One region of the Paraburkholderia sp. BR13439 genome, then DNA from elsewhere that is predicted to be linked to it. Evidence: riboswitches for the same ligand, from Rfam matches in the RefSeq annotation. Region 1 holds a riboswitch; the other holds the start of a gene.

Region 1 (4,416 bases):
ATGGCCCCGGACGCGATCACGACACGTGCCGCGTCGCGCATTTGCCCTTAAACCAGCTGTTTAGTGATGAAGCGCCATTCGGCGTCGGTCACCGGTGTGATCGACAGACGGTTGCCTTTGGCGAGCACGCGCATGTCCTGCAATTCGGCATGCTCGCGCAGCGCGGCCAGCGGAATCAGCGGGATTTTCTTCTTGAACACGACGTCGACGAGCATCCAGCGCGGCGTTTCCGGCGACGATTTCGCGTCGTAGTATGGACTCTTTTTATCGAACTGCGTCGGGTCCGGATACGCGGTCGACGAGACTTCCGCGATGCCCGCGATGCCGGGTTCCGGACAGCTCGAATGATAGAAGAGAACGCCGTCGCCGACCTGCATCACGTCGCGCATGAAGTTGCGCGCCTGATAATTGCGCACGCCGGTCCACGGCAAGGTGCGATGCGGTGCGTTGGCGAGGTCGTCGATGCTTGCTTCGTCCGGTTCGGACTTCATCAGCCAGTAGCGCATGAATCGGAGTGAGCGTGTGAGATTGAACGAGGCGCCAACAACAGGCGCACGCGGGAAAGCCCCTGAAACAGGTACACAAAAGAAAAAACGACGACCAAAGAAAAACGGCATCGAACCGAAGTCCGATGCCGTTCCAGATAAGGTCCCCGCCTTAGCCGCTAGGCCGGCATCCTGAACCGAGGGTTCAGAATTGGTCGCAGTTAGCAACACTTCGGGTACATCAGACAGAGTGACGCGCACACCCGTGCTACAAATTTCCGCAACCGTGCACATGGCATTGGTTCAAGGAATATATGACCTTGGCGAACCAGGCAGGGAAGCTAAACCGATGAAGCTACAACACAAACCGTTGAACAAGTGACCGGTTCGAAACCGGCCCGCTATTGAGTCAACTACTGCTTACTGCATGCTGTACTGCTCAATCACAGTACCTAGTTGTTCGTTCATTTGCTGCATTGTACGCCGGATTTCTTCAGCAGGAAATGCTTCTCCGTGTCGCACACTGCTTTGCAGCTTAAGCAGTTCCGATGCCAGCGACAGCGCCGCCATCACCGCGATGCGATCGGTGCCGCGCACGTTGCTGCCGCTGCGGATTTTCTTCATCTCGGCGTCGACGCGCGCGACCGCCTCGAGCAGCGCGCCTTCCGTTTCAGGCGAACAGGCGAGACGGTAGGGTACTTCGAGAATCGATACTTCGATCTGCTTGGTGGTCATGCGCTTTCTCCGTGTCGGCTCACGTCGCCTTCCGCTTCCTCGTGTTCGGGCTGGGCGGACTCGAGCAGATCGAGCTGGTTATCCGGTTCGCTGCTTGCGCGTGCGCGCGGCAATTTTTCGAGAATCGCATTCAGGCGCACCTGAGCGTCGTCGATCTTGGCGGACAGCGCGTCGCGTTCCGCTTGCAGTGCATCGCGCTCGGCACGCAATTGCGCGAGTTCTGCGTGCGTGGCTTGTACTTCGGCACGTGTTTGCGCGAGCTGCTCTTCGAGCGCGATCCGCGCTTCGTTGTGGCGCTGGCTGATCGCAATCAGCTTGCCGATGTTCTGGGAGAGTGATTCGAGTTCGGTGAGCATGTGCTGCGTCCTCTAAAGACATCGCATTTTAGCGCGGAATATTACAGGTTCCGACAATTGTCTCGTTTCGAGACGTAACAGCATCGCTTCGTGCAGGTTCGTTGCGAGTCGTGTCGTCGACCATAAGATAAAAGACCGGCAATCCATCGGACAATAACCTGCATTCGACAGAACGGATCGCGCTCCGGTTGGCCTTTCTTGACGCCCCGCGAAGCCGCTCCTACACTTCCCGCACTCTGGTGCCCGCGCGCGCTTTTCGGCGCGCGCAGTTAAACGGGAAGCAGGGCGCGCGCGGTGCCAAACCGGCTGCGCGAACCTGCGCTGCCCCCGCAACGGTAAACGACCGCATGTGATGTGCTCATGCAGGTCGGTCCTTGTCGCACGGTTGGAAGTTCAATCTGCGAGTGTGCCACTGCGCGTCACGCGTGGGAAGGCGGGATCGATGTGTCGTAGCCCGGATACCGGCCAGAAAAGAGGGACGTCCCCCCGCGAAAACGTTAAACATGGGGGACGCCTCGTGACGCGTCGGCCTGCGGGGAAGCAGGCCGCGCACGCTATCCACAGGAATGTCATCCCATGTTGTCCCCCATCGCCCACGCGACGCTGCTCGCGTTCGCGAGCCTGCCGCTCGTCGCGCATGCGCAAAGCGCCGAGCCTGTGCCTTCATCGTCCGCTGCGGATGCAAGCACCGCGAACGCCCCAAACGTTGCCGATGCGGCCAATCCCGCTTCCGCCGATGCATCGGGCAACGTGCTCTCGCCGATCGTCGTGACCGCACAACGCGGAGCGCAAGCGTTGCGCGACGCGATCCCGCAGACCACGCAGTTCGATCAGCAGGACATCGCCGACACGACTGCGACCGATCTGCCCGGCCTGCTGCGACTCGCGCCCGGCGCGCAAATCTCGCGCACGGGTGGCCCCGGTTCGACCACGAGCCTCTTTCTGCGCGGCGCGTCGTCGACGCAATCGCTGCTGCTGATCGACGGCGTGCGCGTCGATTCGGTGAGTCTCGGCTCCGCTCAGCTCGCACAGATTCCGCTCGACCAGGTCGATCACGTCGAAGTCGTGAACGGCAACGTGTCGGCGTTGTACGGCTCGGGCGCGATCGGCGGTGTCGTGCAGGTGTTCACGAAAGACGGCGGCGATCATCCGCCGCGCTTCAATTTTTCGCTCGGCTACGGCAGCTACCACACGCAGACGCAAACGGCCGGTGTGAACGGCGCGCTCGATCAGGACGGCCGCACGACCTTCAACATCTCGCTCGCTCGCACGAAGAGCGACGGCTTTTCGTCGCTCGATCCGCTCGAGGCGCCGGCCGCGAATCCGAACGCGAACGGCAATCTGAACGAGAGCATCAGCGCGTCGCTGCGCCACAAGTTCACAGACAAGTGGGATGCGGGCGTCAGCTACTTCCAGTCGAACAACAACAACAGCTACGACAATGCGTACGGCGTGCCAACCGATCTGAACAACCTCTATAGCAAGGTGCGTCAGGTGTCGGTGTTTGCGAACGGCAAGCTGACCGAGTGGTGGACCACCCACTTCACGCTCGCCGAGGGCGACGACCGCAGCGTATCGAACACCAATGGCATCTACAACGACCGCTTCGATACCGACAATCGCCAGTACACGTGGCAGAACGATTTCGCGCTCGCCGCGAACCAGAAGCTGCAATTCGGCTACGAGCATCTCGACCAGACTCTCGACTCCGACACGTTCGCCGCGCCCGACCGTCACGTCGATTCGGTCTTCGCCGGCTACAGCGCACGCTTCGGCCGCAACCAGATTCAGGCCAACGTACGCCGCGACCAGTACTCCGATTTCGGCGGAGCGAACAGTTACTATCTCGGCTACGGTTTCGACATCACGTCGCACTGGAAGGTAACCGCAAGCTATTCCGATGCGTTCCGCGCGCCGAGCTTCGACGATCTGTACTATCCGATCAGCGGCAACCCGTCGATCCAGCCCGAGCGCAGTCACTCGGTCGAAGCCGGTTTGCAGTACGCGACCGACGCGCTCGGCGTGATGCGTCTGAACGCATTCCAGACGCGCTATACGAATCTGATCGACTACGTGCAGACGATCCCCGGCATCTATCTCGCGGAGAACGTCGGCCATGCGAAGGTGCAGGGACTCGAAGGATCGTGGAGCGGTCATGTCGGCAAGACCGACGTACGCGCGACATTGACGCTGCAGAACCCGGTCGATCTCGACAGCGGTACCGACCTCGTGCGACGCGCGCGACGCTTCGGGTCGTTCGCGGCGAATCGCAGCATCGGTGGATGGCGGGTTGGCGGCGAGTGGATCGTCAGCGGCCCGCGTCCAGACAGCACCGGTAACCTCGGTGGTTATGGCATCGTGAATCTATCGGCGCGCTACAACATCACGAAGGCGTGGTACGTCAGCGCGCAAATCGACAATCTGTTCAACAAGGACTATGAGACGGCCTACTCGTATAACTCGCCGCGACGCGGTGCGTATGTCACGCTCGGCTGGCAGCAGCAGTGACGCGCGCGCCGGGTTGGCCGCATGCGTGAGGGCACGCGGAGGAGTCGCGCGTCCGGTTCGCTGTCCGCCGCGATGGCAACGCCGCGCCCGATGAACGCGAAACGCGCGGCCGCGATCTGGCTCGGACTCGCGCTCGCCGCCGTCGCGCTGCTCGGCGCGTCGCTGGTGCTCGGCAGCGTGCCGCTCGCGCCGTCGCGCGTGCTTGCGGCGCTCGTGCCAACGCACACGTTCGGCGCCACGGGCAGCGACGATCTCGCCGGCGAAATCGTGCGCACGTTGCGATTGCCGCGCGCGCTCGCGGGCTTCGCGTGCGGCGCGTTGCTCGCGCTCGC
Region 2 (4,416 bases), on a different contig from region 1:
GGTGCGGCGGCGATCTGCTCGCGGCTGAACAGTCGCAGCGGTAGTTGATGGCGCGAACAGAATTCGAGCAGACCTGCTTCGTTGGCTTTTGCGTCGATCGTCGCAATGGTGTGGATCTGCTCGAAGGCATTCGAACCGAGTGCTGCGCGCACGGCGGCTTCGATGTCAGCCGCATCGCTGTGCAAGCGGCAACCTATGCCGACGCTCAGCGTTTTAATCGCGCTCGCAGCTTGTTCGTGAGCGACTCGGCCGTCGCGTTTGGCCGCATCACGCGCAAGCGCGAACGAGGCCACGCCGCCGATCACGACGATCGCCGGCGAGCCGAGCCCCGCGCGCACGACCGCCTCGGCAAATTCGCGCAGCGGCGCGAGCACGTGACGCTGCTCCGGCCGCGTCGCCGATTCGATCGCCGCGCAGGGCGTATCGGCGGACATGCCGGCCGCGAGCAACGCGCCGACGATTTCGCCGAGCCGCCGCATGCCCATATAGATCACGAGCGTCATGCGCGTCGCGGCGAGTGCGGCCCAGTCCGGCTCGCCACCGTCGGCGCCGTGGCCGGTGACGAACACGACGCCCTGCGCGTAATCGCGATGCGTGACCGCGATGCCGAGCGTCGCGGGCGCGGCGATGCCGGCCGTGATGCCGTTGATCACGTCGACTTCGATACCGGCCGCCTGCAGCGCCTGCAATTCTTCGCCGCCGCGGCCGAACACGAACGGATCGCCGCCTTTGAGCCGCGCCACGCTGCGTCCCGCGCGCAGATGCCCGAGCATTTGCGCGACGATGTCCGCTTGCGGAGTCGACGGATGGCCGCCGCGTTTGCCGACGTACACGACTTGCGCGTTGGCGGGTGCGAACTGCAGTACGTCGGGATTGACCAGATCGTCGACCAGCACGACATCGGCCTGCGCGAGCGCACGGGTGGCCTTCAGCGTCATCAGTTCGACGTCGCCGGGACCGGCGCCGATCAGCCAGGCGCGCGTCATCGCGGCGTGCATGGCGCCTGCCATGCGGAGATTGGGGGAGAGAAGCGGCGCGCGACGGTGCACGCGGCGGTGAATATGGATGTCATGCGGTACAGCGAATCGGGGCGCGGCCACTCGTGCGGTTCGCGGCGGATTCTTCAGTGAGAACGCCACGACACGCGCGATGCCACGTTTCTACGCCTTCACATCCGTTCCCCGCGGATTCCGGCGGCCGGCGGCGCAACCTGATGCACGGATGCATGCGGCGCCGCCTCCACGTCTGGCCGGTATCCGGGCTGGCGGCCTCACGCGCTTCGCCTTCCCGTGCCGGTTGCGAATCTGCGGATTCGCGGGGACAGTGGCATCAAAAAACGCATGCGCGGCACAGCGGAATCGAAGGCGAATCGAATCGCGCGCCGCAGGTCGCTTACCGTTGCGGGGACAGCACAGGTTGAACGCGCGACGCGCTGCCTGTTTCCCGTTTAACTGCACATGCGAGCGCATGTGCGGGCACCAAACGCGCGCATACGATAGCACATGACGCCTTGCCAGATAAGCCTCGGCGGCGCTTTCCGACGCCCTGCGTTCCTTGACTGCGCATGCCCGGGGGCCTACACTCGCACGCACTTTGGGTGCTCGCGTGCGCGTTCGTGCGCATGCAGTTAAACGGGAAACAGGGAGCCATCTGCGCTAGAGCGGCTAACCTGTGCTGTCCCCGCAACGGTAAGCGAAAAGCGGTTCCGGCTTGATAGCCGGGCGCCGCGGTGCCGGCTTCGATGTCCTCGCGCAAGGTCGCGTCGACATATCACCACTGGACGAGAAACCACTCGTCCGGGAAGGGGAAGCGGCGCTTTCGCCAGCCCGGATACCGGCCCGAAGAAGCAGAACGACCGCCGCGGGGATGCGGCGGCGCGTTCATGACCTCAGTTCCGCTTTCTGTATTTCCGTTGTCGCGGCAATGCCGTCGTTCGTCCCCGTTTCTGGTGATCGCTGGTACTGTTGCGCGTGCTTCATTCGCTCCATTCGCCAGCCGATGCCGACCGATGCGCGGAACTTGCGGCAGACCGATGCAACGCAAAGGGATGGACCTCACGATGCAAACTCAATTGCGCAAGATTCCCGTCACGATCGTCACCGGCTTTCTCGGCAGTGGCAAAACTACGTTGCTGCGGCACATTCTTCAGCATGCGGGCGGCAAGCGCATCGCGGTGATCGTCAACGAGTTCGGCGAACTCGGCATCGACGGCGAAATCCTCAAGGGCTGCGGCATCGGTTGCGATGAAAACGGCGTCGAGACCGAAGGGCAATTGTATGAACTCGCGAACGGTTGTCTGTGCTGCACCGTGCAGGAAGAGTTTTTCCCGGTGATGGAAAAGCTCGCGGAGCGGCGCGACGAACTCGATCACGTGCTGATCGAAACCTCGGGGCTCGCGTTGCCGAAGCCGCTCGTGCAGGCGTTCAACTGGCCGCAGATCCGCAACGGCTTCACGGTCGACGCGGTGGTGACGGTGGTGGATGGCCCGGCCGCCGCAAGCGGGCAGTTCGCCGATAACCCCGTCGCCGTCGATGCGCAGCGCAAGGCCGATCCGAATCTCGATCACGAGTCGCCGCTGCACGAGCTGTTCGAAGACCAGTTGTCGGCTGCCGATCTGGTGATTCTGAACAAGACCGATCTGATCGACGACGCGCGGCAGCACGAAGTGGAGGCCGCGATCCGCGCGGAGATTCCGCCGCAGGTGAAGATCGTGCGCGCGCAGCGGGGGCAGCTCGACCTGCATACGCTGCTGGGGCTCGAAGCGGCGTCGGAACAGACGATCCATCTGCGTCACGACCACCACGGTTCCGCCGACGACCCCGATCATCACCACGACGAATTCGATTCGGTCGTCGTGCAGGCATCGGTGCCGTCGCGCGACGCGGCGCTCGCCGCGTTGCAGACGCTGGTCGAAAACCACACGATTTACCGTGTCAAAGGCTTCGCGGCACTGCCGGGCGCGGCGATGCGCCTCGTGATCCAGGGCGTGGGCCGGCGCTTCGACAGCTACTTCGACCGGCGCTGGCAGGCGGGCGAAAACGGCGACGACGCCCTGAGCCGCTTCGTCCTCATCGGCGAAGACCTCGATCAACCCGCGCTGCAACAGGCGTTCGACGCGGCGCTCGGCGCGACGTCGAACGCGACGGCATAACGGGCGCACAAGCATGCATTTGCTGCGCACGACGCCGGGCGGTTTCGTCGACGATACGCAGGGCGTGATCCGCATCGATCAGCAGCCCGCCGATATCGTCGTGCTCAGTTCCGCCGATACCACGCTGTCGCTGCTCGCGAGCGTGGTGCCGCGTCTCGATGAGGGCTTCCCGAGCCTGCGGCTCGCGAACGTCACGTATCTGCGTCAGCCGGCCTCGGTCGATTTCTATCTCGACGACGTGTTGCAGCATGCGCGCGTGGTCGTCGTCGATCATCTCGGCGGCGAAGCGTATTGGCCGTACGGCATCGAGCAGGTCGTCGCGCTCGCGCAGCGCAAACAGCAAACGCTCGCGATGTTTTCCGGCGATCTGCAGGAGGACCCGAACCTGCTCGCGCGCAGCACCGCGAGCGCCGAGTTGTGTCAGCAGTTGTGGCGCTATCTGCGCGAGGGCGGTCCGCAGAACGCCGAGGCGTTTTTGCGCTGCATCGCGTACCGCGCGCTCGGTTGGGGGCGCGAACCCGAGCCGCCGCGCGCATTGCCGGCCGCGTCGCTGTATCACCCCGAGCGCGATACGCCTACCGTTGCCGACTGGCAGGCGCGTTGGCGGGAGGACGCGCCGGTTGTCGCGATCCTGTTCTACAAGGCGCATCTGCAGGCCGCCAATACCGCGGTGTTCGATGCGCTGATCGATGCGCTCGAAGCGCAAGGGCTCAATCCGCTGCCTCTCGCGATCACGTCGTTGAAGGATGCGATGAGCCGCGATGTCGTGCAGTCGCTGTGCGCGCAACATGGCGTCGCGCTGGTGCTGAACACCACCGCGTTCGCCGCGTCCGCGATCGACGACCCCGAGCCGCTCGCACTCGCCGGCGAGGCGCCGGTGTTCCAGGTGATCCTGAGCGGCGGCAATCGCGACGATTGGCTGAAAGACAACCACGGCCTCAATTCGCGCGACATCGCGATGCACGTCGCGCTGCCCGAGGTGGACGGGCGCATCATCACGCGCGCGATCAGCTTCAAGGGGCTCGCGTATCGTTGTGCGCATACGCAGGTCGACGTGGTTCGTTATCAGCCCGACCTCGAACGGGTGCGCTTTCTCGCCGAGCTGAGCCGGTGCTGGTGCCGTCTGCGTTCGCTCGATAACGCCGACAAGAAAGTCGCGTTGATTCTCGCGAACTATCCGATGAGCGAAGGGCGCATCGGCAATGGCGTGGGGCTCGATACGCCGGCATCGGTGGTCGGCATTCTGTCGATGCTGCGCGATGAGG

The links. Region 1 has a riboswitch for cobalamin ahead of AB3X96_RS14165 (TonB-dependent receptor). Riboswitches for the same ligand answer to the same signal wherever they lie in the genome.
Region 2: linked by a shared signal. The riboswitch ahead of cobW (cobalamin biosynthesis protein CobW) and the one ahead of AB3X96_RS14165 (TonB-dependent receptor) in region 1 are both predicted to bind cobalamin.

The regions. Positions count from the first base shown of each region.
Region 1 covers NZ_JBFPKN010000006.1:117,062-121,477, forward strand. The annotation lists gene AB3X96_RS14145 (EVE domain-containing protein) at 48-506, opposite strand; RNA gene ssrS (6S RNA) at 646-827, opposite strand; gene AB3X96_RS14155 (cell division protein ZapA) at 906-1,220, opposite strand; gene AB3X96_RS14160 (ATPase) at 1,217-1,576, opposite strand; cobalamin riboswitch at 1,797-2,061, shown strand; gene AB3X96_RS14165 (TonB-dependent receptor) at 2,153-4,084, shown strand; gene AB3X96_RS14170 (FecCD family ABC transporter permease) at 4,175-4,416, shown strand, end outside.
Region 2 covers NZ_JBFPKN010000012.1:5,739-10,154, reverse strand. The annotation lists gene AB3X96_RS22945 (cobalamin biosynthesis protein) at 1-197, opposite strand, end outside; partial or broken gene cobA (uroporphyrinogen-III C-methyltransferase) at 261-986, opposite strand; cobalamin riboswitch at 1,230-1,498, opposite strand; cobalamin riboswitch at 1,579-1,857, shown strand; gene cobW (cobalamin biosynthesis protein CobW) at 2,060-3,151, shown strand; gene cobN (cobaltochelatase subunit CobN) at 3,165-4,416, shown strand, end outside.